DNA from 4 places in the Anaerobacillus sp. QJM3NY_32 genome. Region 1 is predicted to be linked to each of the others. Evidence: riboswitches for the same ligand, from Rfam matches in the RefSeq annotation. Region 1 holds a riboswitch; each other region holds the start of a gene.
The links. A riboswitch is a leader RNA that binds a small molecule or an ion and turns the genes downstream of it on or off. The one in region 1 is predicted to bind cyclic di-GMP.
Positions count from the first base shown of each region.

Region 1 (7,661 bases):
GCTTAAAGCAGCCGTGTCAGCAGGTGCTGAGCCAGATATTCCACCCATCAGCATACCCGAGGAAACACTTACATAACTCATCCCACCTCTCGTCCATCCAATGATCGAGTCAGCAAAGTTTACAAGCTTTTGCGTTAATCCACTTTTATCCATAATGACACCTGTCAGCATAAAGAAAGGAATGGCTAATAACGTAAAACTATCCATTGAAATAAACATCTTTTGTGGAACGACCAATAACGGAATTGAACCTTCATACAATATTGTAAAAATGGATGCTACACCTAAAGAAATACCTACTGGAACACCGAAAATAAGGAGTAGAAAAAACGAAATAAATAAAAGCGCTATCATAAATTCTCCTTCCCTCTAACGTTTATGAGAATAATAAAGATAATCGCCAAAATGCCTGATAGGGGAATAATTGAATAAATATAACCGATTCCAATAGGCAATACCGAAGCAGTTCCTGAAAAGTTTTCAATCACAAACATAGTCCCTTGCCAGGTTAGCACACAGAAGAACGCCCCTGTGATGATGTGAATAACCACGTTCACTCCCTTAAAATACTTCTCAATCTTTTCAACAACAAATGTTATCGCGATATGTCTTTGTTTATAGATCCCCATCGTTATGCCTAAGAACATTAACCACACAAATATAAATCTTTCGAGCTCTTCCGCCCACACCATTCCGCTTGAAAAAACATATCGGAGAACGACCTGCATAAACACCAAAGTCACAAGGACTAACATTAAAATTAAAATAACTTTCCCCATAATGCTTTCTATTCGATTACCTACTGCGGCACTTTTATTCAAGCTTCTCCCCCCTGACTGTAATAATGAAATAACAGATGGGGCGCTTATGAATTCGCCCCTAGATTTGTTATTTTGTATCAATTATCTTTTGAATTAAATCTTCTCCAAATTCCTCACCGTACTCTTCGTATACAGACTGTACGGATTTCCTCCATGCATCTTTATCGGGGTCCTTCTCAATTTGTAACTCTCCAGTATCTTCAAGAAACTTGATCTCTTCCTTTTCCTTATCACGGATCAATTTTCTTTCATAATCTCCCGCTTCCTTGGCAGCCTCCAATAAAGATTCTTGAATATCGGCAGGGAGCTTATCGAATTTCTTAGGGTTCATAATGAGCAACATTGACGTATACGTGTGGCCATCAAGGACCATATAATCCTGTACTTCATACATCTTAGAACTTTTAATTGCAAATACTGGTCCTTCTTGTCCATCCACTACACCATGTTGGGAAGCCATGTATAATTCAGAAAATGGCATCGGCACAGGATTTGCCCCCAAAGCTTCTGTCGTTGAAATCAATACTGGCCATTCTGGCGTTCTAATCTTTAATCCTTTAAGGTCTTCAGGAGATTCAATAGGTCTAGCACTATTCAAAAAGTGTCTGAACCCCGATTCCCAATAACTCATGACTTTGAAGCCACCCTTTTCTTCAGCCTCTTCCGCAAGTAATTGTCCAACTTCTCCTTGCAAAACCTTATCTACGTGCTCTGCGTCTCTAAAAAGAAAGGGAAGATCGAATATAGAATATCGCGGATAATATTTTGTAACGCTACCTGAAGCAACTAGAGAAATATCCACTGTCCCCATCTTAGTGCCCTCTGCCAGCTCACCCTCATCTCCTAGCTGACTATCATGGTATACTTCTATCTCCACTTGACTATCTGTCTTTTCTGCAACTAATTCTGCAAATTTCTCAGCACCAGCATGAAATTGGGAGCTAGTAGGTTGATTGTGTCCTAACTTAAGCCTAATAGTTTCTCCATCCCCAGCTGATGTGCTGCTTTCACTCGCACCGCACCCCGTTAGACTGATCGTAAGAACGACTGTTAACAAGAAAATTGAAATACCCTTAAACTTTCTCCCCATCTTTTTCCCTCCAGGTAAATAGAATTGTATAAAACAGCAATGGTCAATTACTGTAGCTACCAAATTTCAAAAACCTTTCACTATGTAGATTAACCCTTATTGCGCAAACCTGTTAGCGCTTACAAAGTGTAGAAAATTTAATCATTGTTATACCCTTTACTTATGCAATAATAAAAGCCATTAATCATTATATATAATATATAGTGATTATATATAATAATTAATGGCATGTCTAGGGATTATATATAAAAACATAATTTATATATATAATCCCACTATTATATTAGTGATTTTTTATATGATTTCTTCTGACTTCTTATTTAACCATTTTCATAATATGTTCTCTGAAAGCTTCCTGAACTTCTTCTACATCACCTTTTTCCATTAATTTCACCAGATCTAAATGATATTTATATACTTCATCAGGACGGATTTGAACTTTAGGATTGAGCGCTGTAATATACCTCCTGATATGTCCAGTTAGCATATTCCATATTCTAGTGTAGACTTCTATTTTGGACCATTGAATAATGGTTCGGTGAAACTCCATATCTAAATCAGATTGCAATAAATATTCCGGCTTACCGAACTTCATTCGATCCACAATGTCATAAAGTTCTCCTATATCTTTTTTTCTCAAATTAGGTAAAATAATTTCTAATGCATTCGTTTCAATTTCTGCTCTCATTGAAAATATATGGTACATTTCCACCTTATCAATTTCAGTAACGAAAGCTCCTTTATACTTAACCGTGCGAATAAGCCCTTCTTCTTCTAATCCTCTTAAGGCCTCTCGAACAGGAACCTGGCTTATTCCAAACTTCTTTGCTACTTCTGTTTCCACTATTCGATCTCCAGGCTTTAGATTGTTTAAAATAATATCATCTCTTAAATTTTTTTTAACTTTATCCTTTAAGGAGACTAACGATTGTTTACTTGGTTTTCGTTCTTCCATTTTTCCCAACCCTTTTCAAATAGTATTAAAAGCTTTTACATTGTAACGAGTAAAAAATGTTTATAAATGATGTTTCAAATTATATATAATACCATTATATATAATTTGAAACATCATTATAAGAGAATTAAAAAAAGAGACCCGTTAAGGTCCCTATTGCTGGTTTTCAGTTTCATCATTCGGTTGCTTTTCAGTGTCGTCCATGTCCCCTTCATCCATGTTACCATCTTCATCTTTATCGCCTTCTTCTGAACCATCCTTATTCATTGTATCATCGTCTTCCTGATCAATCGTTCCATCGTCTTCGTTAACATTCTCTTCATCTTCTGGTGTATCTTCTTGCATTTCGGGATCTTCTACCGGTCCTTCTTCTTCATTTGCATTCGAACAAGCCGCAATACTCAGGGAAAGAAACATCGTCATCAGTAACAACATCCACTTTTTCATAGAAAAACCTCCATCGTTGTAATAGTCCTATTTTGACCATCTCAAGTGGATGTATGTATTTTCCTAACACCAAATTTAAAAAAAGCTATTTATTTACAAAAAAAGTCATATATTTTTGATATTTTTTACAAATTACAACACATTTCGTAGGTTTAATGGCCTATTATAATAGTAGGATTTTCATAAATATATGATGGATCGTACAAAGTATCCTCCAGAAAAGGGCAACCATTTTTGAAAAAAAGTGGGCGCAAAGTAAACAGATCTAAGGAAGCTTGTTGATAGAAGGCTTCTATGATGGCTGAACTACCTGGAAAGAGTTTAAGGAGGAGTTACATGGGCGTACATACGGAAGAAAATCTGGACGAGGAATGGATTAAATTAATGAAAGAAGCGAAGGAATTGGGCATCAAAATTTCTGAAATCAAAGCGTTTCTCAAAAATGAGGGAATGTAACCTGAACGAAAGCGGCGGAACGGACGTCGCTTTCGTTCTATTTACGGAACAATAACATACTGGTATAATTACATACAATCAAAGAATTTTGTCGAAGCATCGGAGGGATACACGTGATAGGTGAAGAAGTAAAGAAGTATCGTTTACGCAAAGGGTTATCTCTTTCAGAATTAGCGGAACGTGCGAATGTGGCCAAGTCATATCTGAGTTCAATTGAACGAAATATACAATCAAATCCCTCTATCCAATTCCTAGATAAAATATCTAATGTTCTTGATGTTTCGGTAGAGGTACTACTTCAGGGAGATGATCCTATTCATCAGAGTGAGTTAGACTCGGAATGGAAAAAGATCGTTAAAGAAGCAATGGAGTCTGGTATAAGTAAGGACCAGTTCAGGGAGTTTCTGGAGTTTAATAAGTGGCGTGCCAAACAGGGATCTGATCAATAAATTGTTTTTTTAAGAGCCGACATCTTCCAGTAGGCTCTTATCTATTTAGTTAACAGGATATATACCTAATAGCCGTGGATACACAATATGAAAGAATATAATGTTGAAGCCACGATTAATAAAATCCGTATTAAACCGGATTTAAAGTGATGAAATTTTAAAAGTAAGGCGATCAAAAAAAGAGACAAACCTATTTATACATTAGGATAACAAGTGGATCCATTTGAAATAGCATTCGCATTAATGGATTCACTTCTCCGATCCATCCATTTTGAACTCCACAATATGTGATAAATCCATCAAGAGCGTTAATCCATGCTAAATAAATAACAAAAAACTGCTCCTACGTTTTCCCTTTATTCATAATGAGACGATATATTTTGGTTTTGTATAATCTCCCTAAGTTCATCGTACATTTTCTGTTCATCTCGGATTATTCCTTTGATGTCTTGTTCTTTATTTTCAAGTCCGTGGATTTTCTCTAGAATAAAAGATAAATCGCACTTCCCTTTATATTCGTCATTGATGTAGAGTTTGGCGATCTGTTTATCAACCGCAATGATTTTAATCCTCTTCCCTAAAATATAAGAGACAAAAGTCCCTTCCCCTAATTTGATCACCATCATTCCTCCTTATTTTTTTGAGGAATTGATTAGAAAATCCTTCACTTCCTCCTTAGATAATCCCATTCTTCTTGCAATTGAAATAAGGGTCACCCATTCCTGATCCAATTTTTCGTCAGTATACGTTTTCATTCCCCATCCCCCTTATATAATTCAGCAATAAACGACATTAATAAAGAACGTTTTGTTCTTTATTTAGAATGTACATCTAATATAGTCTTATTTTGGAAGATTAAAAAGACTGAAAATTCTTTATATAAGACTGTTATCAGCTTATAATCTTCTATATCCTACCAAATACTCTCTCGTTCTTAAATTTTAAATATTTTGTTCAAAGAGACTTTTAGAAAATTAATATAAAAACACGACATTTGTTCTGTTTACAGAACAAATTGTTCTTGATAAAATTAACACAATAAATAATGATAAAGTCGAGGTAAAGGGATGATAGGGGAAAAAATTAAACTTTATCGGAATCGTATGGGACTGTCTTTAACTGAACTCGCTAAACGGGCAGGGGTTGCCAAGTCTTATTTAAGTTCGATTGAACGAAATCAACAGGCTAATCCTTCTATTCAATTTCTTGAAAAAATAGCGGCAGAATTAAAGGTTCCTATGGAAGTGTTCATATTAGAAGAAGATCACGAGGAGCCGGCACTCGACACGGAGTGGAAAGAATTAATCGAAGAAGCGATGCGCTCAGGTATTACAAAAAAAGATTTCGCAGACTATTTAGAGTTTAAAAAGTGGCAACTCCATCATGGCAATGATGAATAAAACAACTACTTAAAATCGAATTTCTATTGAAATATGAAACTCCTGTCCACGAAGGACAGGAGAGAAAGTTCTTATTCAGCAGAGTTCTCAGAGTTTTCGTTAGCCGTTGGCTCTTCGGTGTTGGTTCCATTGTTCATAGAGTTATTGCCGTTCTCAGAATCATTTTCACCGCTGTTACACGCTGTGATTAACATTACAGCTACTAACGAAGTTGCAATTTTGAGCATGAATTTCTTGTTATTCATTTCCAAAATTCCTCCCTGAACTCGATAAGTTTTACCGCTATGTAGCGGTTGAGTAAATCATAGCAGGTAAAAAAGGGTATTTGTTAGAATTTACATAGTCTCTATGATCGTTTAACATTACATCAACATTTGAGTCATCATCGAGCCTCTACTAAAGTGAACTTCACACTCCAAAAAACCCCTATTTCCGTATAAATTACGGAAATAGGGGTTTGCTTGTCCTACTTCAATGCAAACATAATCTCGGCTTCAGCTGCAACTTCGCCGTCCACTGTTGCTGTTGCTTTACCTTTGCCGATCGGTCCTTTGATACGAATGATTTCAACTTCGAGACGAAGCTGATCTCCCGGTTTAACCTGTTTTTTAAAGCGACATTTGTCAATACCAGTAAAGAAAGCTAACTTGCCTTGATTATCTTCCTTCTTCAGCATCGCGACAGCACCTACCTGAGCAAGTGCTTCAACGATTAACACACCTGGCATAACAGGGTAATCTGGAAAATGTCCATTAAAGAACTCTTCATTCGCTGTTACGTTCTTAATACCAACTGCTCTTACTTCTTCTTCTACTTCAAGAATTCGATCAACGAGCAGAAAAGGGTAACGATGCGGGATAATCTTCTTAATGTCCTGACTATCTAACATAATTCATTCTCCTAACTGTTACTCTTCTTTTTTGACGATATCACTAATCTTTACCCATGTACTCTTCTTAAAGACGTCTGCAGGGCTTCCGTCTCCAATGACACCGTAACCGATCATCGCACCTGCTACAAGTGAAGCGACGAGCAATAGGGCAACGAGAAGAAGGCGTAGCCAGATTGGAATTAACCGAATCCTTGGCTTACGCTCTTTAATTTCTTTATTCTTATTCGTTTTTATGGCCTCTTCATTAGGAAGTTCCTTATGCTCTGAGGTCTGGTTCACCTTTTCATGGTTGTTCGCCATTATGATTACACCCTTACGAATAGTTTCCGTTCTAATTTAGACTAATTTTTTCTTTGCAATTTTGTCAATATGCTCAAGCATGAGGCCTGTCCCTTTTGCAACGCAGCTCATTGGCTCTTCGGCAATGAGTACAGGTACCATTAGCTCTTCAGCGAATAGCTGATCAATACCGTGAAGCAAAGCACCCCCGCCTGTCATGATGACACCACGGTCAATAATATCTGCTGAAAGCTCTGGAGGAGTTCTTTCAAGTACGCTCTTCGCGGCCATTACCATATGTGTAATTGGCTCCTGAAGGGCCTGCTGAATTTCATCAGATTTCACTGTGATCGTGCGTGGAAGTCCTGAAACCATATCTCGTCCACGAATATCAAGTTCTTCTTTCCGGCCGCCTGGAAATACCGTTGCTACGTTAATCTTAATTTGTTCTGCTGTCCGCTCCCCTATGAGAAGCTTATACGTTTTCTTGATGTAATCCAGGATTTCGTAATCGAACTTGTCCCCTGCCATTTTAATGGAAGAGGCGGTGACAATATCGCCCATTGAAAGAACTGCGATATCCGTCGTTCCACCGCCAATGTCCACAACCATATTACCGCTTGGCTGAAATATATCCATACCAGCGCCAATCGCTGCTACTTTTGGTTCTTCTTCAAGGAAAATTTGTTTTCCACCGCTTTTTTCAGCAGCTTCTTTAATCGCTTTCTTTTCAACAGACGTAATGTTTGTTGGCGTACAAATTAGAATACGCGGTTTAGATAGAAAGCTTTTTACATTAATTTTGTTCAAGAAATGTCTCAGCATCACTTCTGTAATATCGAAGTCTGCAATAACGCCATCTTTCAATGGAC
Region 1 is NZ_CM149684.1:4,038,778-4,046,438, forward strand. It holds gene AC0VYH_RS20625 (TRAP transporter large permease) at 1-354, opposite strand, end outside; gene AC0VYH_RS20630 (TRAP transporter small permease) at 351-821, opposite strand; gene AC0VYH_RS20635 (TRAP transporter substrate-binding protein) at 889-1,911, opposite strand; gene AC0VYH_RS20640 (GntR family transcriptional regulator) at 2,228-2,866, opposite strand; gene AC0VYH_RS20645 (hypothetical protein) at 3,020-3,313, opposite strand; cyclic di-GMP riboswitch class I at 3,527-3,627, shown strand; gene AC0VYH_RS20650 (anti-repressor SinI family protein) at 3,650-3,769, shown strand; gene AC0VYH_RS20655 (helix-turn-helix domain-containing protein) at 3,883-4,218, shown strand; gene AC0VYH_RS20660 (DUF5658 family protein) at 4,409-4,546, opposite strand; gene AC0VYH_RS20665 (hypothetical protein) at 4,575-4,838, opposite strand; gene AC0VYH_RS20670 (anti-repressor SinI family protein) at 4,851-4,973, opposite strand; gene AC0VYH_RS20675 (helix-turn-helix domain-containing protein) at 5,286-5,618, shown strand; gene AC0VYH_RS20680 (hypothetical protein) at 5,690-5,863, opposite strand; gene fabZ (3-hydroxyacyl-ACP dehydratase FabZ) at 6,085-6,507, opposite strand; gene AC0VYH_RS20690 (DNA-directed RNA polymerase subunit beta) at 6,526-6,810, opposite strand; gene mreB (rod shape-determining protein) at 6,847-7,661, opposite strand, start outside.

Region 2 (7,661 bases), 1.9 Mb from region 1:
GCAAGTCGCAAAATCAGACTTCTTCTTGAATCTGGATTGATTCAAGAATATAGTCCTATTGATATATCGAAAACATTTTTGAAAGAGTCTGCAGCACAATTGGCATTTGATTATCCTAACATTAAAATTACTGGTATTGTTGCGGATTATACAAATGCCTTTCATCTGCCGGAACATCTGCTTGATCCTTCTAAAAAAAAGACGGTCTTTTTTCCCGGTTCTACAATCGGTAATTTTGAGAAGCAAGAAGCAGAAAGGTTTTTATCAAGAATTTCGAGTACACTATCAAGTAATGATGGATTATTAATTGGAGTTGATCTAAAGAAATCACCATCTCTTCTGCATCGTGCTTATAATGATAGCAAGGGAGTAACTGCAAAGTTTAATTTAAACATGCTTCGTCATTTGAATCTTTCGTTAGGGGCGAATTTCTCCCTAGATCAGTTTGAGCATTACGCCTATTATAATGCTAATCTGGGAAGGGTTGAGATGCATCTTGTCAGTATGCTAGAGCAAATGGTGACCGTTGGTGATCAACATATCCATTTTGAGAACCATGAAACGATTCATACGGAGAATTCCTATAAATATAGTCTAGAGGAATTTAAACTGTTAGCAGAGAATTCAGGTTTCACATCAATGAAAACATGGACTGATCAAGAACAGCTTTTCAGTTTGCACTATCTTAGTGTGAAATAACGTAAGCTTTCTTACAGACATTCAATGATTATTTCGATATAATTGTTAATGAAGATATAGGTGAAGGAGAGATAATCATGAAGAAGATTGAAACAGCTGATTCTTATCAGTCATTCATTAACAATAATGACGTATCCATTCTAAAATATGAAGCTAACTGGTGCCCGGATTGCAAGCGCCTTGACTTTTTTATTGATGATATAATGAATGCTCATCATGAAAAACAATGGGCTCAAATCGATATTGAACAATTCCCTGAAATTACAGAGGAAAATGATGTTATGGGTATCCCGAGCCTTCTTGTCTATAAAGACGGCAAAAAGATTGGTCACTTGCATAGTGCGAATACCAAAAATCCAGATCAGGTGAAAGAATATTTAAGTCAATTCTAAACAAAAGAGAAGGTTGCGAAGGCAACCTTCTTTTATTTTGTTAGAACATATTCAATGGAGCCGTCGATTAATGAATGAACAAATGCAACTGTATATCCAATGCTAAGGTAAGTAGAAAGTGTCTCACTACAATGGGGATGTAATGGTTCTGTTGGGGCATGAAGACTTTTATACATGGTTTTTACGGTACTAGAGGTGGGTTCACAACGAAGTAGTACAACATGTTTGCCGCTCCAGGCGGTACTAATATGATTTCTCTGCATATCACTCTTCCTTTGTGAAAAATATATTCAGGGAATACAGTTAGGATATGAGTGAAATCCTAGGATGTTAGAAATAGAAATGAAAATTTAAAAATATTTTGAATTTTCATCAGATAACTGGTATATTAGTAGCATATAACGTCAAACTTCTCGATAATCGCATTTATTCACTAAAAAGCTGTGTGTTTTGTAAGTTTAAGGTCGGAATGTGTCATTTCTGAATTCTCCAGACAAGGGCAAACCATCCTAAAGGGTGGGACGCAAAGACACAGGTCTAATGTTGGTTCTCCAACGATGACGGCTGGTCCTCCTGGAAAACCCAAGAAGGAGGAGAAAAGAATGACCATGGCGAAACCTAAGCCTAAGAAGGTACTTGATCAAGAATGGGTTATTCTCATGAGGGCTGCCAGGGAACTTGGATTGAAGAAAGAAGAGGTACAGGCATTCTTAAGACAAGACAAAAACCGACATCTATGAATATACATAAATGAATGACGACCTTTAAGGTCGTTTTTTTGTGATAAGCTTTGATGAAAGCAAATACGGTGTGAAATGAATAATCCTTGACTTTAGGGCAATATTTTTTGTATCATATGTCATATCAATTGCATACATAAACCATACTAACTATGAAGGATAAATAGTAGTCAGAATAACCTTGACTTTAGCGATTCGGGGACGGTGGAAGCCCGAACGAGGTCTGATGAAACGGCAGTCTGGAGTTACGTTTCTCAAAGTGGATGCCTTATTTGCATCAACTAGGGTGGAACCGCGGGTGCATAAGCTCTCGTCCCTGGACATTTTTTGTCCATGGATTGGGAGCTTTTTATATTGATTGAGAAAAAAGGAGAGAATGACATGACAATTTCAATGGATCAGATCGTTTCAGTATCAAAGCACAGAGGATTTATTTTCCCTGGTTCTGATATTTACGGTGGACTAGCAAATACGTGGGATTATGGACCACTTGGTGTAGAACTTAAGAAAAATATTAAAGATGCATGGTGGAAGAAGTTTGTTCAAGAATCACCTTATAACAGTGGTCTAGATGCCGCCATTCTAATGAATCCAAAAACGTGGGAAGCTTCAGGTCATTTAGGTAATTTCAATGATCCTTTAATTGATTGCAAAAGCTGTAAAACACGTCATCGTGCAGATAAATTAATTGAGGACGCTCTTTCTACTGATGAAGAGGACATGATTGCAGACGGCCTTTCATTTGAAGAAATGGAGCGTTTGATGAAAGAAAATCATATTACTTGCCCTGAGTGTGGCAGTGAAGATTTCACAGAAATTCGTCAATTTGATCTTATGTTTAAAACCCATCAAGGTGTAACTAAATCGAGCACGAGTGAAATTTACCTTCGCCCAGAAACGGCGCAGGGAATCTTTGTAAACTTTAAAAATGTTCAACGCTCTATGCGTAAGAAAGTGCCTTTTGGTATTGCGCAAGTTGGAAAAAGCTTCCGAAATGAAATTACACCAGGTAACTTTACATTCCGTACTCGTGAATTTGAACAAATGGAGCTTGAATTCTTCTGTAAGCCAGGTAACGAATTAGAGTGGCATGAGTATTGGAAAGAGTACTGCAAAAACTGGCTTCTAAATCTTGGTGTAAAAGAAGATAGCATCCGACTGCGTGAGCATGCAGAAGATGAGCTGTCGCATTATAGTAATGCAACAACTGATATCGAGTACAAGTTCCCATTTGGCTGGGGCGAACTTTGGGGTGTTGCTTCACGAACAGATTACGACTTAAAGCAGCATATGGAACATTCCAATGAAGATTTCACTTATCACGATCAACAAACAGGGGAGAAGTATGTGCCTTATTGCATTGAGCCTTCACTTGGTGCTGACCGCGTCACTCTTGCTTTCTTGATTGAAGCATATGAGGAACAGGAGCTTGAAGATGGCACAACTAGAAGTGTGATGCACTTCCATCCAGCGATCGCTCCGTTTAAAGCTGCTGTATTCCCTCTATCTAAGAAGCTTTCTGAAGAAGCGCGTGCTGTTCATGCGGAACTTTCGAAATACTTTATGGTTGATTATGATGAGGCTGGCTCAATTGGTAAACGTTACCGTCGTCATGATGAAGTTGGTACACCGTACGCTATTACATTTGATTTTGATTCTGTTGAAGACCAACAAGTGACGATTCGTGACCGTGACACAATGGAACAAAAGAGAATGCCGATTTCTGAACTGAAAAGCTTTCTTGAAGAAAAAACACAATTTTAATGTAGGAAGCCGCTCAAAATACGAGCGGCTTTTCTTTATAATGAAGAATAACAATGATTCTTATTGATCGTTTACCCACGAGATTAAGCTAACTTGTTGTATAACTAATAAGGAGTGAATAGTAAGTGAAGATTCTATGGGATTTTGATGGCACATTATTTGATACATACCCTGCTTTTACAAAAGTAATGAAAGAATTAGTTTCTAAAGATGTAAAGGAAGAAGATATTTTAAAAGAGCTAAAAGTGTCTTTTCGTCATGCAACGGAAGTGTTTCATTTAACTGAAGAACAAATTAAAACGTTTCGTGAAATGGATAATGCCTTGTCACCAGAAGATAAACCACCATTTCCAGGTTTGAAAACAATTCTTCAAAAAGCTGAATTAAATGTCATTATGACTCATAAACCGCGTGAAGAGGTGATCACGATTTTAAAGTATTTTAATATGGAGCATTATTTCGCTGATCTTGTTGCCGGAGATGATGGATTTCCACGTAAGCCTGATCCTGCTTCCTATCACCATTTGAATAACAAGCATCAGCTTGATCTTGCCGTTGGTGACAGAGTACTCGATATTCTTCCTGCTAAAGAAGTGGGAATGAAAACGTGTTTATTTCAGAATGATTCTTCAGGCGCTGATCTATATGTTACTAATTATGAGGACTTGAAAAACCTGTTATGGCCATCTTCGTAAATAGCTTTTTATGGCCATTTAAAAGTTGAAGTCCTTCATATTCATATGTGATAATACACATATGAATATGAAGGGGATGGTTTTGCCGTGGATAAAAAACTTCGGTTTATTTTAATTACATTCTTATTAGGTGTTTTTCTAGGCGCGCTTGATTCAGGGATCGTTTCTCCTGCCTTAACAACGCTTATAGAAGATCTTGGCATTGATTTGAAATGGACAGTTTGGGTCGTTACAATCTATACACTTGTTTATGCGGTTAGCATGCCGATTGTAGGAAAACTTGCTGACTTATTTGGAAGAAAGCGTATTTTTCTTGCTGGGATTACATTATTTGCACTAGGTTCCCTTCTTGCGGGATTTAGTCAATCACTGCCTGTTCTATTAGCAGGGAGAGCGATTCAAGCCCTCGGTGGAGGGGGAATCATACCAATAGCGAATGCTGTAATTGGAAGTAGTTTCCCGAAAGAAAAGCGAGGTATGGCCCTTGGTTTAGTTGGTGCTATGTTTGGCGTAGCAACTATACTAGGACCGAACGTAGGGGGGTTCTTCGTTGCACAGCTTAGCTGGCGCTGGATTTTCTTTATCAACCTTCCAATTGCCGTTGTAATTATCATAATGGGACTTAAACTTCCGGATGACCGAACAGAGAGTAAGAAACCTTCACTTGATTGGGGTGGGGCGCTTGTTCTATCATTTCTAATTGTGTCCCTTTTACTAGGTCTAACCAACCTTGAAACGAGTGAATTTCTTCAATCCATCCAATCATTGCTTGTATGGCCATTGTTACTTATCAGTCTTGTGCTTATTTACCCTTTGATCAAGGTCGAAAAAGCGGCCGCAGACCCTATACTGAAATTAAGCTACTTTACTGATCGGAATATTGTTCTCGCATTACTTATTTCAACGATTACCGGCATTGGGATAATTAGTATGATTTTCGTACCGTCATTCTCTGAAATTATCTTGTCATTATCAAGGGGCCAGGGTGGTTATGTGATGACAATTTTAGCCGTTGCTTCTGGATTTGCAGCACCTATAGGTGGTGTTCTTCTTGATAAGTGGGGCGCCAAACAAGTCGTGTTATTAGGATTTTCATTAAGTCTTCTTGGCTCACTCGTCTTTACTTATCTAGCAGATGGATGGCTAACCCTTTCGCTTGGTATGGTGCTGTCTGGTGTTGGGATTGGATTTACAATGGGCACACCGCTTAATTACATTATCCTTGAGTTAACTCCTGATCGAGAAGCTGGCGCAGCGCTTTCTTTAGTAAGTTTATTTAGATCTGTTGGCACGTCGCTTGGTCCTGTTATCCTTGCAGGATTCATTGCGACTTCAGGTTCAAGTACATTTAGCGGTAGCAAAATAACGGATGGAGTAAGGGATATGATTCTATCAGGATATGAGCATATGTATCTAGCTGCTTCGGTTATATTTCTAACTGGACTTATTCTCGGCGTCTTTCTAAAAATGCCGGCAAAAGCCTCACAAAGTTAATTGATTTAAAAAACCATGTCGAGCGTATACGCTCGACATGGTTTTTTTATTGTCCAAATCGGTTAAGAACTTCATAAAAATGGGTAAGAAATTCAAAAAACTTTCTTTCAGAAGGAGCTAACTCTCTTCCTTGCGGGATAATGACGCCGACTGTTCTCGTGACGTTTGGCTCTGATAACTCAATTTTGACTGTCTCACCTGGGAGCTGCTCAGATAGGGTAATCTCTGGTAGTAGACTTACGCCAAGTCCAGCTGCAACTAGTCCTTTAATCGTATCGATATCTTCACCTTCAAATGCAATACGTGGTTTGAATCCAACTTGCTGGCAGGCTGAAGTAACGAGATGATGCAGGGCATAACCAGAGCGAAACAGCACAAATGGTTCATTTTTTAATTGTCCGAGCCGTAGCATTGGATAATCGGCCAGGGGATGAGATATAGGGAGGAGGGCTAAAAGTTTTTCTGTGAAGAAAATATGTCCATCAACATCAGTTCGATCTTTCGGCACTGGGGACACGAAAGCAATATCTATCTCCCCTTTACTTACTGCATCGGTAAGATCTTGTACAGATCCCTGTCTTAATTGAAATCCAACGCTTGGATGCTCCTTTCGAAATGCAGAAATAACGGTAGGTAATGTTTTAGCGGCAAGGCTGTTTGGAAATCCAATTCGAATCGTCCCTGTATCAGGATTTAAAAATTCATATACAGCTTGTCTCGCGCGTTCGATTTCTGAAATGGCCGTTTCAGCATGATCCATAAAAATATGTCCTACTTGTGTTAGCTTTACATTCCGTCCTTCTCGAATAAATAACTGCACTCCAAGCTCAGATTCAAGGTTGGCAATTTGTCTACTTACAGCTGATTGTGCGACGTGAAGGGAATTAGCTGCGTCTGTCACATGCTCCCGTTTCGCGACTTCCATAAAATAATACAGTTGCCTGAGTTCCATTTAAAGCAATCTCTCCTTTGATTCATATCAATATTAGATTAATTATATCTAAATTATATATTGGAAGCATTGGTTAAAGCAATGTACAATAAGTGTAGAATATTTAAACAATTTCGACGTTATGGCGTTAAAGCGAGAAACCATAATGAATTGGGATAAGAGCGAGGAGTGGGATTATGGATAGAAGTAACTTTCCAGAGAAACAAGGATTATATGATCCAATTCATGAGCATGACGCTTGTGGCATCGGACTGATCGCCAATATAAATAATGTGCCTGCACACGACATTATTGAAAAAGGAGTCTATATGTTACGCCAGCTAGATCACCGAGGAGGGCAGGGAAGCGATCCTGACACGGGTGACGGTGCGGGTATTATGTTACAGATTCCACACGAGTTTTTCAAAAAGAATTCAGGGTTCAACCTACCAGATAAAGGTGAGTACGGAGTAGGAATGATGTTCCTTCCGGTAGATAATCAGCTGAGACAGCGTGCAAAACAAATTGTTGAGAAAGCAATCAAGGAAGCAGGTCAAGAGTTTATTGGCTGGAGAACGGTTCCTGTAGATGAAACGACAATTGGAGAAGCAGCATGTATTGCTCAGCCTGTCATTCGACAGGTCTTTATTAAGAAAAGCGATATTTCAGCTGAAGAATTTGAACGTAAATTATACGTTATTCGTAAAAAAGCAGAGAAGCAAGTCGCTCAAGATTCACAGTTATCAAAAACAAAGTATTATGCAGCGAGCTTCTCCAAAGATACGATTGTTTATAAAGGGATGTTAACACCAGAACAGCTGGATCAATTTTATCTTGATTTGAAAGATCCTAGTTTTAAATCAGCTTTTTCAATGGTGCACTCACGCTTTAGTACAAATACTTTCCCAAGCTGGGATCGTGCTCATCCAAACCGTTATCTTATTCA
Region 2 is NZ_CM149684.1:2,111,726-2,119,386, forward strand. It holds gene egtD (L-histidine N(alpha)-methyltransferase) at 1-699, shown strand, start outside; gene AC0VYH_RS11275 (thioredoxin family protein) at 777-1,091, shown strand; gene AC0VYH_RS11280 (hypothetical protein) at 1,124-1,354, opposite strand; cyclic di-GMP riboswitch class I at 1,580-1,668, shown strand; gene AC0VYH_RS11285 (anti-repressor SinI family protein) at 1,694-1,831, shown strand; gene AC0VYH_RS11290 (glycine--tRNA ligase) at 2,213-3,595, shown strand; gene AC0VYH_RS11295 (HAD-IA family hydrolase) at 3,721-4,290, shown strand; gene AC0VYH_RS11300 (MFS transporter) at 4,378-5,784, shown strand; gene gltC (glutamate biosynthesis transcriptional regulator GltC) at 5,831-6,736, opposite strand; gene gltB (glutamate synthase large subunit) at 6,913-7,661, shown strand, end outside.
Region 2: linked by a shared signal. The riboswitch ahead of AC0VYH_RS11285 (anti-repressor SinI family protein) and the one ahead of AC0VYH_RS20650 (anti-repressor SinI family protein) in region 1 are both predicted to bind cyclic di-GMP.

Region 3 (7,661 bases), 1.4 Mb from region 1:
AGCAATTGACGCTCAACGAACCGAAATACTTGAGGATAAGGTATTATCCGTAATAAGCGAAATGCGTATCCAAACTTTGATTATGGACTTGTCCGGAGTTGCAGAAATAAGGCGTGAAGAGGTTTACCGATTGATTCAAATCATTGATGGCGCCTCACTAATGGGGTGTAACACTGTCATAACCGGATTAAGGAAGGAAGTTGTAAGGAAAGTAACGGCGCTTGGCATTAAATTAGGTGAAGAAATCAAAACGTTAGGTACGTTACAGCAGGCATTAGGGAAATATTTTATTGCTTAATGATGCTTACCTGTGTTTATAGATACTATGATAATAAATTAAAAGACGGACCCAAAAGAACGATCCGCCAATTATATATCTAGTTATTCTGTTTTTTAAAGCAACCGTTCGTAATATAAAGTTAGCCAGACTTTTCTGGTTAACTTTTTTATATGTTCTTACTATAGCGGTGGTGGGGGCTGAACGTTGCGCATCTGAGGCTCTATTCCCGTTAGGTAAACAGTTCACTCCCTACTTGTACATACATAAGGCTTAAAATCCAAGCTCCCTTTAACTAACCTTCGAGTTAATCGAAGAAAAGAAGTTTCTCTCTTTTTACATTTCACCATATAATTTCCATATTATCCATTCATTATCTACCGAAATTGAAGTCGTTTTCAAGTACTAATTCTGAAGCGTACAATGGATGTCTAAATGATATTCTAAAAATGGTTGAAAGATACAACCAAAACAGCAACACCAAGGAAAAGTAAAGAGTCTGATTTAGCTATCAAATCAGACTCTAGAACAGTATATATTTGTTTATTTGCAGCTCTAAACAGAACCTGTTATGGCTGCAGGGCATCCTTTTCTAGTTGGTTAGTTGAATCGTTAGATGGAGAAATTTAAAATTCTTCATAAGTAGCTGGATCTTGATCATTCAATCGTCCATTTGGTTTCGTTAATTCAGCCATCATCGCCATTTCTGTTTCATTTAAAGAAAAGTCAAAGATAGAGAGGTTCTCAAGCTGACGTTCTGGAGAAGAAGATTTAGGAATCGGGATGGATCCTAATTGATAATGCCAGCGTAAAATCACCTGAGAGACTGATTTGTTATGTTGATTTGCAATTTGACTGATCGTTTCATTTTCTAAAATGTCAGTCACTCGAGCTAGCGGACTCCAGGATTGTGTTTTGATGTTGTTTTGTTGATGAAATCTTCTCTGATCTTCCTGGTTGAAGAAGGGGTGTAGTTCGATTTGATTGATGCTTGGCTTTACGCCGGTTTCCTTTTCCAATTGTTCTAGATGCTCCGGAAGGAAATTACATACGCCAATCGAGCGAATGAGTCCCCATTTCTTAGCGTCAATTAATGCTTGCCAAGCTTCTGGATAAAGACCTTGTTTAGGGTTCGGCCAGTGAATGAGGTACAAATCATAATAATCCAGGTTGGCTCTATATAACGACTCTTGAATGGCTGTAACAGCTTTCTTATATTCTTGATAGCGACCTGGTAATTTAGAAGTGACGCGCAGTTCATTTCTAGGAACTGTACTTCGACGAATGGCTTCGCCTACGGTTCCTTCGTTTTCGTAATTGTAAGCTGTATCGATGAGGCGATAGCCAACGTCAATCGCACTATTAATAGCGGTTGCCCCTTCATTTCCATTTAGCAAGTAAGTACCGAAACCGATAGCGGGTAGTGTAAGACCATCATTCAATGTTAGTTCTGGGATTGATTCCTTCAACAAAGATCATTCCTTTCAATAATACTTAACTTTTTTATCTCACTTTAAATCTACCACTTCCTAAAAAATGCAAACATATGTAAGCGTATTAACAGTGAATTTATTTGTGAAGGGAGATGAAATCAATTAAATTTATCAAAAAAAGCTTATTGGCCAGTTGTGACCAGATAAGCATTTTTTTAATGTAGCGTCATGAGAGGCTGTCTCATCAAGTGAAATTGGCGATTTGTTCGTAACACTCCGTACGTGTTTGGGGAGGATTGATGCCTCTTCGGATGATTTCGCTCGTTAACATTTCAATAAAAGCTTCATCTAATTGAAGAGTATACGCATCACAAAATGCAATTAGTAAATCCTTAGTTGATAAGAGTCGCAATCTATTCGCCCTCCCTGTTGTATTTGGTTTTGTTTAAACGGTTATTGAATAGCGCTGCTTAATTTTGACGTTTGGCATAATCAAAATAATGAAGCAGAACCTTTTTCCCTTTTAGCCGTTTTTCCAAATAAGAGATAAACAAGGAGGTAGTGGATGGCTCATAGAAGTTATTCCGATGAACGTTAATTTCATGAATGGCTGATTGGTCAGAACGTTTTGGACGATAAGCTCGATCAGACGTCATCGCAATGAAGCTATCGATGACTCGAAGAATCGAAACAGATCGAGGAATTTGTTCATATTGTAATTGATAAGGATAGCCAGTACCATCGCTATTCTCATGATGATTTAGTATAAGAGACGGCTCAATATCAATCTCTGGAAAATCATTAAGTAGCTCTATTCCAAACTCTGGATGCCGCTCGACATACTCTTTCTCATAAAGGGTTAGTGGGCTCTTTTTTTGAAGAATTTCTGTTGGGACAAGTAGTTTACCGATGTCATGTAGCAAAACAGACTCAAGAAAGCGCCGTTTCAACAGTGATCGGAAATTGTAATGCAAACAGAAATCAATAAAGTAGCTCGTAGTTTGTACTGAATGGAGAAAGCTATGAGGGTCGTGACGTCTTAGGAGTTCCATCATTCGCAGTGTGTGTGATGAAAATAAATTAGCGTGCCCGTACAATGTACACTTTTCCATGTTCATTCTCCTTTTTAAGGAGCCGGTTGCACTACTTGCTCCCTATCACTCAAGTGCCCAGGCTAGAATGATAGTTCATCGCATTCTCTTTTTTTGTGGTTCTCTTACTGAGGTATCTTGACATAAGGATATACTTATATAATAAATACCATAAAAAGGTGAATTTGTTAACTGTTTTCTTTGATTTTTCAGTTTTTTTATTTGGAATGCCAATGAAAGGAGGTTGGGAAATGAATTCTGACGTACTAATTGTTGGCTCAGGTCCTACGGGTCTTGTATTAGCACTCCACCTAGCGAAATATGGAGTTTCATTTCGGATCATCGAGAAAAATGAGGGACCCGGAGAAGCATCGCGTGCGCTAATTGTACACGCTAGAACCCTAGAATTTTATAACCAAATGGGCTTCGCAGAAGAAGTCATCCACCGGGGGATTAAAGTGAAGTCTATCCAATTTCGAGAAGGAATGAAAGCAAAAGCCAACATCAATTTTCACGATCTTGGAAAAGGATTAAGTCCTTTCCCATTTGCCCTAAGCTATCCGCAAGATGATCACGAGCAGCTGCTAATTAACAAATTAGCCGACGAAGGCGTTGAGGTAGAATGGAAGACAGAGTTGGTTTCATTTATGGATGAAGGGGACCATGTTCAAGCTGTTATTAAAAAAGATAATAAGGAAGAGCGGAGTGAGTTTTCATATATATGCGGGTGTGATGGGGCACACAGTACCGTTCGAAGAGAACTTGCTTTTGATTTTCCAGGTGGAACGTATGAGGAACGTTTTTTTGTGGCGGATGTTAAAGCGAACACTGGCCAGTTATCTGAAAGTAGTTTAAATGTGTATTTAGATTCTGACACCTTTTACCTGTTCATGCCAGTTAGAAGCACGGGAATGGAGCGGATTATTGGAATAGTTCCTCGCCATTTAACCGATCAAAGCTCAGTTGCGTTCAAGGATTTCCAGTCGCTGATCGAGCAGAGAACAGGCATAACGATTCAGCATGTGAACTGGTTCCAAACGTACAAAGTTCATCATCGCGTTAGCAGTCATTTTAGAAAAGGACGTGCCTTTATTGCCGGAGATGCTGGGCACATTCATAGCCCGGCTGGCGGACAGGGCATGAACACCGGTATCGGGGACGCGGTGAACTTAGCGTGGAAGCTAGCCGCAGTGCTGCTTCAGAAAGCGGATGAAGCTATTCTTGATACGTTTGAAAAGGAGCGCATTGGCTTTGCGAGAACGCTAATCGATACAACAGATCGAGCATTTACTTCTATTATAGGCGATCACATGACGAGCAGATTACTGCGCAAAATCGTTATACCGAACGTGGCTCCATTTGCGCTTCGTTCCTTTTCAATTGCTCGAAAAGCAGCCTTTAGAAGGCTTTCTCAAATCAACATTCATTATCGCGAAAGTCATCTTAGTGATGGTACAGCGGGGGAAGTTCATGGTGGAGATCGCCTGCCATGGATTCAAACAAATTCATGCCATAATTATGGAGCGCTTAAGTCAATGGATTGGCAGCTTCACGTATATGGTCAGGCAAATGAAGCCGTTAAGGATTTTGCCAGGGTATCTGGATATGCTCTATATGAGTTTAGCTTTGAAAAAGCAATGACGAAAAAAGGATTGCAGGAAAATGCGCTGTACCTGATCCGTCCGGATGGTTATGTAGCCTTAGCGGATAGTGAACAGAAAGTGGAAAGATTGAAGCAGTACGTATCAAAATTCAATATTTTATCTTTATATAAGGAGACTTAAGTGCAAAGTTCAGTTATTTTTGTCCTTAAGTCTCCCTGCTTTGTTTAGACATTGTGATGAAAATATCGGTAATCACTTTTGCTACATATATAACGAATAAGTAAGCCCCTAATAAAACAAACCAATTCGTGTATAACTTAAAGAGGTCGAGCCAAATTAAAATCGGTTTGAAAATAAATGTGAATCCTACAGCAGAAAGCGTGCCATATAACCAATAGTTTTTCTTATGTGATAAGCACCACTGATAAAGCAAAATAAAGTATACAGGGACAAGAGCCCCATCGATACTAATGCTTGCAGGTAATTGCGGAATCGCAATATAAGGGTAGTCCCACCAGGATTTACGAACGCCTAATGCATCCACATAAGCAGCTATGACATGAACGGAATACCCAAAAAATCCGAGCAGAAAAATTTTGCGTCGATCGATTCGAAAATAAAGGATAATAAGCGGTACGAAGATGAACGCTAAAATAAGCCAGAACTGCCAGGTTGTATAGTCAGAATAACTTTGCCAATAATGATTCGCTTTCTCTTCAAGCTCTCTTCGCAACGAGACAAGTTGATCAAACTGCTGTTGTCGATCCATGATGAACACCACCTTTATGGGGTAGTATTCTACGCAAAAATAGTTGTTATTACGTTCTGTAGAAATTTTCTTAAAGGAAGGCTGTGTACGGTGAACGTGTTGATTCATTTTTCTTATGCGTCATAAAAACTTTTGGGAAATGGATAAGGAGTTTGAGGTTTCATAGCGAAATGAATAGAGGAGGTATTTCATTTTTCTAAGGAGTGTGATCGAATGGCTCAGACGGCGAAGCACGTGTTTGTGAATTTACCGGTCAAGGATCTCGATAAATCCATCGCTTTTTTCTCTGAAATTGGCTTTGAATTTAATCCACAGTTTACGGATGAGAATGCGACGTGCATGGTGATCAATGAAAATACATTTGTCATGTTACTTGTAGAGGAGTTCTTCAAGACATTCACGAAGAAGAACCTTACGAACGCCAGAGAATCAACGGAAGTCATTATGGCCCTTTCTGCAGAAAGCAATGATGAGGTGGATCAAATGGTGAATCGTGCGCTTGCAGCTGGAGGAAAAGCTTCGAATGATCCCATCGATCATGGATTTATGTATGCCTGGAGTTTTCAGGACATTGATGGGCACTTGTGGGAAGTGATGCATATGGATGAAAGTGCAATTGAGCAGGGAGAATAGCTTCATAAACCAAAACACCTCATCCGTTAGGGGATGAGGTGTTTCCGTATGCTTTCACTTATTCTGCAACGACAAACTCAAAGTTACCTTCGAATTTCACGTCTTTTCCAAGCAAGAACCCTCCTGTTTCCATCGCTGCATTATACGTCATGCCGTAAGCTTCACGGTTCACCTTACCGGAAACGTCAAAACCAGCTACTGTGCTACCGTCAAGTGGGCTTTTTGATTTGCCATTGTATTCGACCGTGAACGTTTCTTCTTTCGTTACCCCTTTAATAGTAAAGTCGCCAGTAACGTCATACTCTCCATCATCTTTCTTTGCAATAGACTTACTTTGGAATACCATATTTGGGTATTGATCTGCTTCAAAGAAATCGCCAGAGCGAAGATGACCGTCACGATCTTCGTTACCTGTATCGATTGATTTTACAGAGATAGTGACTTTAATGTTTGCGGAAGTCAGGTTATCAAGATCGCCGTTGAAATCGACGTCAAAGTCAGTAAATTCACCTTTTGCTTTTGAAACCATCATATGCTTGATTTGAAAATCTAAACTGCTGTGAACCTTATCTAGTGTTAAAGTAGCCATTGAAAAATTCCTCCTCAGGATTGTTGCTTTTTAGTATAGATTAAAGATAACGTAAATTTATCTCGAAGTCAAGATACTTTAAGTTAAGACATTATAAATATTCTTTCAATATTTCGTGCAACTTTTTATCCACGTTTGAAACGTCTTGCCTCATACTAAAGCCTCTTTTTAGTCATAATCCGGTAGTTAATTGGAAGGAATTTGGATTTGTCGGGTTTACTGAATGGAAAGTGGTGTCATGATGGTAAGTATAAAGGGAGAAAAGGAGCTGTTTCGATGAAAAGATGGAAGATTCTTTTACTAATGATGAGTGTACTACTTGTGTTAGCCGCCTGTGGAGGAGGTAACGAAGAAGGAACAACAGATAACGAACCTGAAACGACAACGGAAAATGCTGGTGAAAGCGATCAGGAGCAAATGGAAACGATCACTGTCAGCATGAAGAACCAGGATGAGGAAGAGATTGGTACAGCTGAGTTGATGGAACATGATGGTGCAACGATGATCAGTCTTGACGTAAGTAATTTACCAGAAGGAGAGCACGGTTTTCATATTCATGAAACTGGATCATGTGAAGCGCCAGATTTCAAATCGGCAGGCGGTCATTATAATCCCGGTGATATGGATCACGGTACGGAATCCGAAAATGGACCACACGCAGGAGATATGGAAAATATCGAAGTGGCCGAAGACGGAACACTACAAACCGATATTATGAATGATAAAGTAACCCTAAAAGCAGGAGAAGAAAATTCGTTGCTAAAAGAAGGCGGAACAGCCATTGTCATTCATGCTGGTGCAGATGATATGGAATCACAGCCATCAGGAGATGCCGGAGATCGTATTGCGTGCGGTGTGATAGGTGAATAAGTGAGAAAAGGTGAAAAAGGATTTCATGGGTTTTGAGCCGTGGATCCTTTTTTATGTATTTCAAGCTATGGAAAACAGAGGACAAGTAGGAGGAAGGGCGTTTGTGAGCCGCCCTTATTTGTTGTTTGGACAATAAAATCATATTATAGCCAATATACAGCGATAAGCATCGCAAAAGCCACTGATTCCGTGGTGGGAGAGCGCTACTTTATTAAAATGTAAGATTTTCATACATGAAAATTAAAAATTCGCAGAAAATTCAGGGTTAGTACTTTGATATTAGGGTATTAAGATAGAGTTAACTCGAAAACATTTGTTTTGCCTTCCAAAGGAAAGCTGAAATGAAACTTTCTCATTCGTATAAACAAATGTTTGTTAATACGAGTGAAAAGACA
Region 3 is NZ_CM149684.1:1,089,410-1,097,070, forward strand. It holds gene AC0VYH_RS05890 (STAS domain-containing protein) at 1-298, shown strand, start outside; gene AC0VYH_RS05895 (aldo/keto reductase) at 904-1,746, opposite strand; gene sda (sporulation histidine kinase inhibitor Sda) at 1,955-2,122, opposite strand; gene AC0VYH_RS05905 (HD-GYP domain-containing protein) at 2,181-2,822, opposite strand; cyclic di-GMP riboswitch class II at 2,834-2,917, opposite strand; gene AC0VYH_RS05910 (FAD-dependent monooxygenase) at 3,053-4,585, shown strand; gene AC0VYH_RS05915 (CBO0543 family protein) at 4,611-5,174, opposite strand; gene AC0VYH_RS05920 (VOC family protein) at 5,388-5,807, shown strand; gene AC0VYH_RS05925 (YceI family protein) at 5,866-6,396, opposite strand; gene AC0VYH_RS05930 (superoxide dismutase family protein) at 6,673-7,266, shown strand.
Region 3: linked by a shared signal. The riboswitch ahead of AC0VYH_RS05905 (HD-GYP domain-containing protein) and the one ahead of AC0VYH_RS20650 (anti-repressor SinI family protein) in region 1 are both predicted to bind cyclic di-GMP.

Region 4 (7,661 bases), 700 kb from region 1:
AGCATACCGTGGCATGGGACATCATACGATGCCGAAGTGGAAATTACTTGGACAAGCAGCGATTGGATTTGTCACCCGTAAATTGGATGGGTTTATTCCAAAAGAACAAAAGAAAAAGGATTTTGTATTAAAGTCGATGAAAACGCAGGATGTATATATTCAAGGTGGTACGTGGATTTTTGATGAGAGAGGGAAATTAATCTGGCATCATATCGATCAGTCGCCAGAAGATCATGCGAAAATCGATTCGGTTTTAAATGTATTGTGATTGACTGTATGATGCATAGAGAAAAGCTTCTAGCTATTAGTTAGAGGCTTTTTTTATGCAACAAAAACAGAGAAGCTCGAGACTTCTCTGTTTTTCCATATCTATTATAAGGGGGGGAAGACATGTGTTTTATTGATTAACAATTTTCTTGCGAATGGCAAATGCTGAACCAGCAGCAGCTAGAGAACCTAGAGTAATCCAAAGTGCTGTTAGGTCAGATGACTGCTCACTCGCACCACCCATACCTGTTTTTGGCATATCACCAGGCATTGCTTCTCCTGCAAATTTGTCTGGCATTTGCTTAACGATAGCGCCTCCAAGAGATTCGCCTACACCAAACATGAATGCATATCCTTCACGGAATTGTTCAATTGAACCTTCGTAATCACCAGACATGTAAGCTTCAAATGATCCAATTACTTGTTTTTCATGAGCCATAAGAGCTTCAGTAGCAGCGTCGGTTGGAAGGTTTTCTTCTGTTGCTGTTCCTAGGAAAGCTCCAAAGTTCTTAGGGAATGTTGTCATCATACGTTCTTTCGCCATTTCCATAGCTTCCTCGTCTTCAGATAGAGATGCGACTACAAGGTCAGCTTGTGCAGCAATATGATCTTCTTGCCAGATTTTTTCAAACTGAGCAGCACCTTCATCTCCGTAGATAGAACCGATAGCCGCTTTAAAGTCAGCAGTGTTTCTGTCTTCAGCCCAGTTTACAAAGTCATAGTCTTCTGATTGGTCATAGCCTTTTTCAAGACCAAGGGAAGAAAGAGCAAAGTGCTCAGATGCAAGGCTGTTTAGAGTTGAACGTAAGTCTGCAGCAGGAGTATCAGCTTTTGTATTTTCAAATTTATCAGGCATCTGCGTTACAATTGCACTAGATAGTGCTTTGCTGATCGCAAACATATGCTTATGCCCTTCACGGAATGTTGTGTAAGCTTCTTCGTAATTTCCTTCTGTATACTCATCAAAAGTTGTTAGGACTTGATCTTCGTGAACTTCTAGAACATCTGCAGCGGCTTCCTTAGGAAGATTACCTTCTGTAGCTGTATCAAGGAACGTGGAGAATTCTTCAACAAATTCGTCTACTTCAGCTTCAGCTTCTTTACGAAGTTCTGCATCATCTTCGGTTGCTGCTTTTACGAAATCAGTGGAGTAATCATTGTGACCTCGAAAGATATCTTCAAATTGTGCAGCGGCTTCATCGCCATAGACAGATGCAATCGCTGGTGTCATATCAGCTGCGTTCTGATCCAGGGCTTCAGTTACTTCTTCTGCATCCTCTGTCCCGTCATATGATTTCGTCATGGATGAAACAGCTAGTACAAAATGTTCGGATAAGAGCTGATCCAGTGTTGCGCGTAGATCTGAAGCAGGCGTTTTGGCTGTTGGCTCAGTTGCCGCTGCCCCAGCGACTGTTGGGAATAATAAGGTTAAGCCTAACGCGGGAACCATTAATTTCTTGAATGCTTTTTTCATGTTCATTTTACTTTTCACTCTCCTCGATTTTTTTTATCGTTTATTTTGATTACACATAGCTAACGTTCAAAGTGAATAGTTGGATCATTTTTTTATAAACTTTTTAATAAAGTTTTTTAAAATGGTAAAAACACTAATTTTAATATTCTAAAAACAATTGGTTGAACTACCTAATTTGTGGTAATATTAAACTTCTGTCTGATTTAGAGACAAATCTCATAAGGAGGTAACTGATCTTGGACAATAAGACTCAAAGTGCCTATCGGAAAGAGAAGCAGCAACTCGATCAAATCGCTGCGGAGATTACAAAACAGCGGCAGGTGTTGGAGAACTACCCCAGGTATTCTGGCGATAATGTAACAGAACAAGTTCTTGAGAGCATTCGAGAGGAGAATCGTCAATCTCTTGTCATAGCTTCAAAAGAACCATACTTCGCACGAATGGATTTTCAAGAGGATGAGAAGGAATCACATTCGTATTATATTGGGAAAGTTGGCGTAGCACATGGAGATTCACAGGATTCTCTGGTTGTAGACTGGAGAGCTCCTGTTGCGAGTATGTTCTATGCATTTACAGGCCCAGAAGAGGATGTCTATTATGTATCGCCTGATGGCGTCATCGAAGGGAACATAGAGCTGAAGCGAAATATTGTGATTCGAGATAAAGAACTTCAGCGAGTCGTAGACACTTATGTAGAAGGTAGCGATGATTTAAGTGGCTCAGATGAATTTCTTCTATATCGTCTGAGTGAAAATAAAGATAACCGTCTCCGTGACATCGTATCAACAATACAAACAAAGCAAAATGATATTATTCGTGCTGAGCGATCGACGCCACTTATCATACAAGGAGCAGCAGGAAGTGGTAAGACAACGGTTGCGCTTCATCGATTAGCTTTCTTACTATATGAATACAGAGATACCATTCAAGCGGGTAAAATGATTATCTTTGCACCGAATAGGATGTTTCTTGATTATATTTCAGGAGTCCTTCCGGAGCTAGGTGTAGGGGGAATTCAACAATCAACCTTCACAGATTGGACAATAAAAACGATTGAAGAAAAGATGACGATTGATTCATCTGGACACGACCTCAGAAAGTGGTTTGGGAAGAGTCGATTCGATTTTTCAATTGCAGAAGGAAGAGTAAAAGGATCACTGACATTTAAAAAATGGATTGATCAAGCTATACATCGTTATAGCAACTCAGTCGGTCCGGTTGGCTCCTTTCACCCATTTGAAGGAAGAGAGCTTTCAGAAACGAAGATCGAACAATGGTTAAAAGACCTTTCTGCATATCCTGTTGGCCGTAAACGCGAAATGATGATGAATCGTTTTAAAATTTGGATAAAAGGTGAGATCAAATCGGTAGAGGGAGCCCATTTAAAGAAAGAATATCGCAAACTAGCAAACGATCAGCTGAAGAATTATTTTAAAACATGGCCGAAGCAAACTGCTCTTTCGTTCTATCAATCACTTTTTCAATCGAATGTTCCTAGCTACATAACACAGTCAGAAAGAGCAGATGTTATAAGTGAAGAACTTGTGCTGGAAACGGCAAAGCGAATAAAAAAGAAGAAATTATCGCCGGATGACCTTGCCCCTCTCCTTTACATTCAATTTCAATTGAACGGTATTGATAAAGAACATAGGTTTCAGCATATTGTAATTGACGAAGCTCAGGACTTTTCACCTTTTCAACTGGCGCTTCTGAAAGAAGTGAATCGAAGTCAATCTTTTACAATATTAGGGGATTTGGCACAGGGCATTCATTCATATAAGGGCATTCATAGCTGGGAAGAATTTAGAGTGCTTTTCAACGGTAAAGACCTTTATATGGAACTTGAACAAAGTTATCGATCGACTTTAGAAATTATTGAATTTGCGAATGAAGTGATAGCTCATGCGGATATACCGGTTCAACCGGCTGTGCCTGTTTTTCGAAGTGGAAAGAAAGTCGAAATAAGCAAAATAGATAAGAAGAGGCATGTTAGTAGCTTGTTAAAATCAGCTAAAGAAATGAAAGAGAGAGGTATGAATACAGTAGCGATTGTTGGTAGGAGCGAAGAGGAATGTCATGATTTGTATGACAATCTTAGTAGGTATGATGAGAAGTTGCATCTCATTACTGCGGATGATCGATCTTATGAAGGGGGACTATCAATTGTGCCAATCTATCTTACTAAAGGATTAGAATTCGATGGAGTTATATTGGCAAATGCTAACGAAGATAATTATAGTCCACATGCAACAGATGCGAAATTACTATATGTAGGATGTACAAGAGCATTGCATGAATTAAAACTCTTTTATATTGATACTCCTTCACAATTGCTACCAGTTTAATCAAACGTTTGTTTAAAGGTTACCTTTGTTATTTCATACCATGAAATGAGCGATTGTTAGTACATTCAAGTATTAGCACCATTGAGCATTTACTTCACACAATCTACAAAAAAAGCTAAACTCTTTATTATTTATTGCCGATAATAAAAGTAGTTGGAATATAAAACTGAAAAAGGCAAACCTGTTGAAAAGCAGGGACGCAAAGTTATGGGCCTGCCCGCATGAATGCGAATGGTTGCCAAACCGCCAGGCTCCTTTTTGAGCTCTGGGTTGAAAAAAAGGAGAGCGTACATGTGAAGAATGTATCGGTTGCTGTTGGAATTCTCTTTTTTATACTGGGCTTTTTTGTGCAGATAATGGTTTTGCCTGAGGGGAAAGCTGAGGCGATAGAAATGGACACTTCTCTTGCTACATGGATTTGGAACACAAGGGACATTGAAACGAAATCAAATGAGTTCCTTCAGTTTATGGAGGAGAAACAAGTAACCGATGCTTACTTGCAAATAAATCGTTCAGTAATGGCATCTTCTTATGAATCATTTATTGGAAATGCGACATCCAAAGGTATTCGTGTACATGCTCTAGATGGGGCACCAAATTGGGCTACAAGAAATGGTGCTACATATCAGGCGAACTTATTTAACTGGTTGGATTCCTATCAAGCTAATGCGACAGAGAATCAAAAGTTTAGTGGTGTTCATCTTGATATAGAACCTTATCTTCATTCTGGCTGGACGAATAGTTATCAAAAAACGATTGCTTTCTATCAAGACCGTTTATCAGATGGAAAAACTCGTGCGATGAGTCTTGGATTATCGTTTGGTGTCGACACTCCTTTTTGGTTTGACGAACAATCTTACAACAATCGGTATGGATCGGGCAATTTAGCTGAGTGGATTATTCAAACGGCGGATGTGACTACATTAATGGCTTACCGTGATCGTGCTGATGGTGCAAATGGAATTGTTGCTCTTATTAGCAATGAGATAGCTTTAGCTGAAAAATATGGCAAGAAAATCTCCGTTGGTGTAGAGACAGGGCAAACGTCAGAAGCTTCCTACATTTCATTCTTTGAAGAGGGAGAAGCAGTCATGATAAAGGAACTTCTCAAAGTAAAGACTGCATATGAGCATTCCTCTTCAGTACAAGGTTTTTCCATACATTACCTTGATAGTTGGATGGCGTTAAAACAATAATAAAGATGAACCCCCGGACTGAAAATCAGCCGGGGGTTATTTTTATGAATTCAGCTTACGATAAAATCGATTTGACGCGACCAACCTGTCCATCTTCTAGACGTACTTTGATACCATGCGGATGGGTGGGGGATTTAGTCAGGATATCTTTTACAACACCTCTTGTCGTTTTCCCTGAACGCTGATCTTGTTTCAAGACGATATCTACAGTTTTCCCTGGTTCTATATTACTTCTGTTCTGTCCGTTCATCAGTAACCTCTTTCTCTGTCGTTTCGTTATGCTGCTCCTCAGGCAACGGATCGACAGTATGTTTGACACTGTATCCTTTTGATACAGCCATTCCAAAAGCAGCGGCAATGAAAATCGTCATAATGACAACGACGATGACTGTTATCGTAATAACCATTCCCGAACTCCTTTCCGTGATGTCTGCTTTCACTTTACCATGATTATCGCGGTTATGATAGAACATGATCTGACGAGGGTTGTCATATAGCTTAATCTGTCTAAGTCGCTGGTCCTATATAAATATATAGCTTTAGCTCATTATGGAGGCTTTGGTAAGCAGGTAGAATCAAAGTATGAAAGGAGGCGATTATGATGAAGAAAGCAGGTTTGCTTTTACTTGGGATCATCGCTGCGATTGTATTGTTGTCGAATCTTGGTTCATTAGTAGGTATGATGATTAGCCTTGGCATCCTCTACATTGCATTTAAGAAGTTTATTCAGGCAGATTCAACAACTGGTAAAGTCATCTGGGGGATCTTAGGATTCATCGGTTTAAGTACTGCCGTGGCGAATATGCCAGCTATTCTTGGTCTCGTAGCTATCTACATTCTTTATGTCGTTTATAAAAAGTGGGATGGAGCAAGTTACGATAAGAAAGACAATGACCCATTCACAAATTTTGAAAAGCAATGGGATGAACTGAAGAAAAGTTAATCAAACAAAGGAGAGAATGGACATGCCAAATTTACTTAATCGCATCAAAAACTCAATTGAAGCTGATTTTCATAGCATACTTGACCAGAAGGAGGAGAAAAATCCAATTTCCCTTTTAAATCACTATTTAAGACAGTGTGAAAGAGAAGTGGAAAAGGCGAGAAAACTTGTCGAGCGGCAGTCAACGCTACTTTTAGAATTCAGAAGAGAATTAGATAAAGCGCGAAGAAATGCTGAGAAACGCGCTGGACAAGCTGTTTTAGCAAATGAAGCAGGCGAGGCTGAGCTGTATGAGTTCGCAAAACAAGAGCAGTTGCAATATGAAGAAAGAGCTAACCACTTATCACAATTGATGGATGAGGCAGATCTTGAGCTTAAACGTCTTGAACAAAAGTACGAGAAAATGAAGCATAAGCTTAAAGATATGTCGATTAAGCGAATGGAATTAATGGGGAAAGAGAATAGTGTGAGGGCTCATCATAAGATGGATTTGGTTCTGGAAGAAAGGAATCTAGATCAACCATTTAATCGTTTTGATGAGATGGAGAGTTATATTGAGCAACTTGAGAAGAAAGTGAATAGAGATTACGATATGTCTACTATTGATACAAAGTTCCACTTACTTGAGAAAAAGGCGAAAAAACAAGAAACCAATTCAAATTCTTAGAGAAATAGTGGTATTCTAAAAGAGGCGCGTGCGCCTTTTTTAGTCATGAGTATAAAAGGTGCAATGACGATAAATGAGGGATGAATGGAGGGACGCTAGTGTGGAAAAATAGACATATTGACACTGTTAATGGACTTCTAATAATTGGAGTTATTCTTATCCTATTAGAAGTTTCTTTAAATGGCGGCCTCCTGTTCTTATTAATTCTTTCCGCTGCATTTGTTTATATGGGGAGAAAACGTCTTCCACGAACTTCAGGAAAAGTTTTTCTTGGACTCGGTATCTTTTTCTTTCTAACGACCGTTATGAATATGGTAGTCGTGAAGTTTTTTCTTCTTGTTCTATTAGTCTATCTTGGCTTCCAGTTTTATCAGTCCAAACAAAAACCGAAGAAAATAAGGCCGGTATTTGAAAAACCTTCAGTGTCTGAAGAAGGAATGATCCATCAAAAGCCATTGCTGCAAAACAAGTGGTCCGGTCGACAGAAAACACATGATCATGTGTACGAGTGGAATGATATTAACATTCAAGCTGGTTTTGGTGAAACGATTATCGATTTAAGTTACACGGTTCTTCCTAAAGGAGAATCCGTTATTATGATTCGAAACTTCGTAGGAAAAGTGCAAATACTCATTCCCTATGAACTCGAAGTGAATATTCAACATTCAGCTATGATCGGATCTGCCACGTTGTTACAACATGAAGAACCTGGAGTGTTTAATCAAGTTCTCTCTTATAAAACGAATGGATATGATGATGCTACTGAAAA
Region 4 is NZ_CM149684.1:401,402-409,062, forward strand. It holds partial or broken gene AC0VYH_RS02140 (AhpC/TSA family protein) at 1-268, shown strand, start outside; gene AC0VYH_RS02145 (globin family protein) at 398-1,741, opposite strand; gene AC0VYH_RS02150 (HelD family protein) at 1,978-4,086, shown strand; cyclic di-GMP riboswitch class I at 4,251-4,337, shown strand; gene AC0VYH_RS02155 (amidase) at 4,380-5,282, shown strand; gene AC0VYH_RS02160 (YwbE family protein) at 5,338-5,532, opposite strand; gene ytzI (YtzI protein) at 5,510-5,689, opposite strand; gene AC0VYH_RS02170 (lmo0954 family membrane protein) at 5,881-6,225, shown strand; gene AC0VYH_RS02175 (PspA/IM30 family protein) at 6,248-6,892, shown strand; gene liaF (cell wall-active antibiotics response protein LiaF) at 6,991-7,661, shown strand, end outside.
Region 4: linked by a shared signal. The riboswitch ahead of AC0VYH_RS02155 (amidase) and the one ahead of AC0VYH_RS20650 (anti-repressor SinI family protein) in region 1 are both predicted to bind cyclic di-GMP.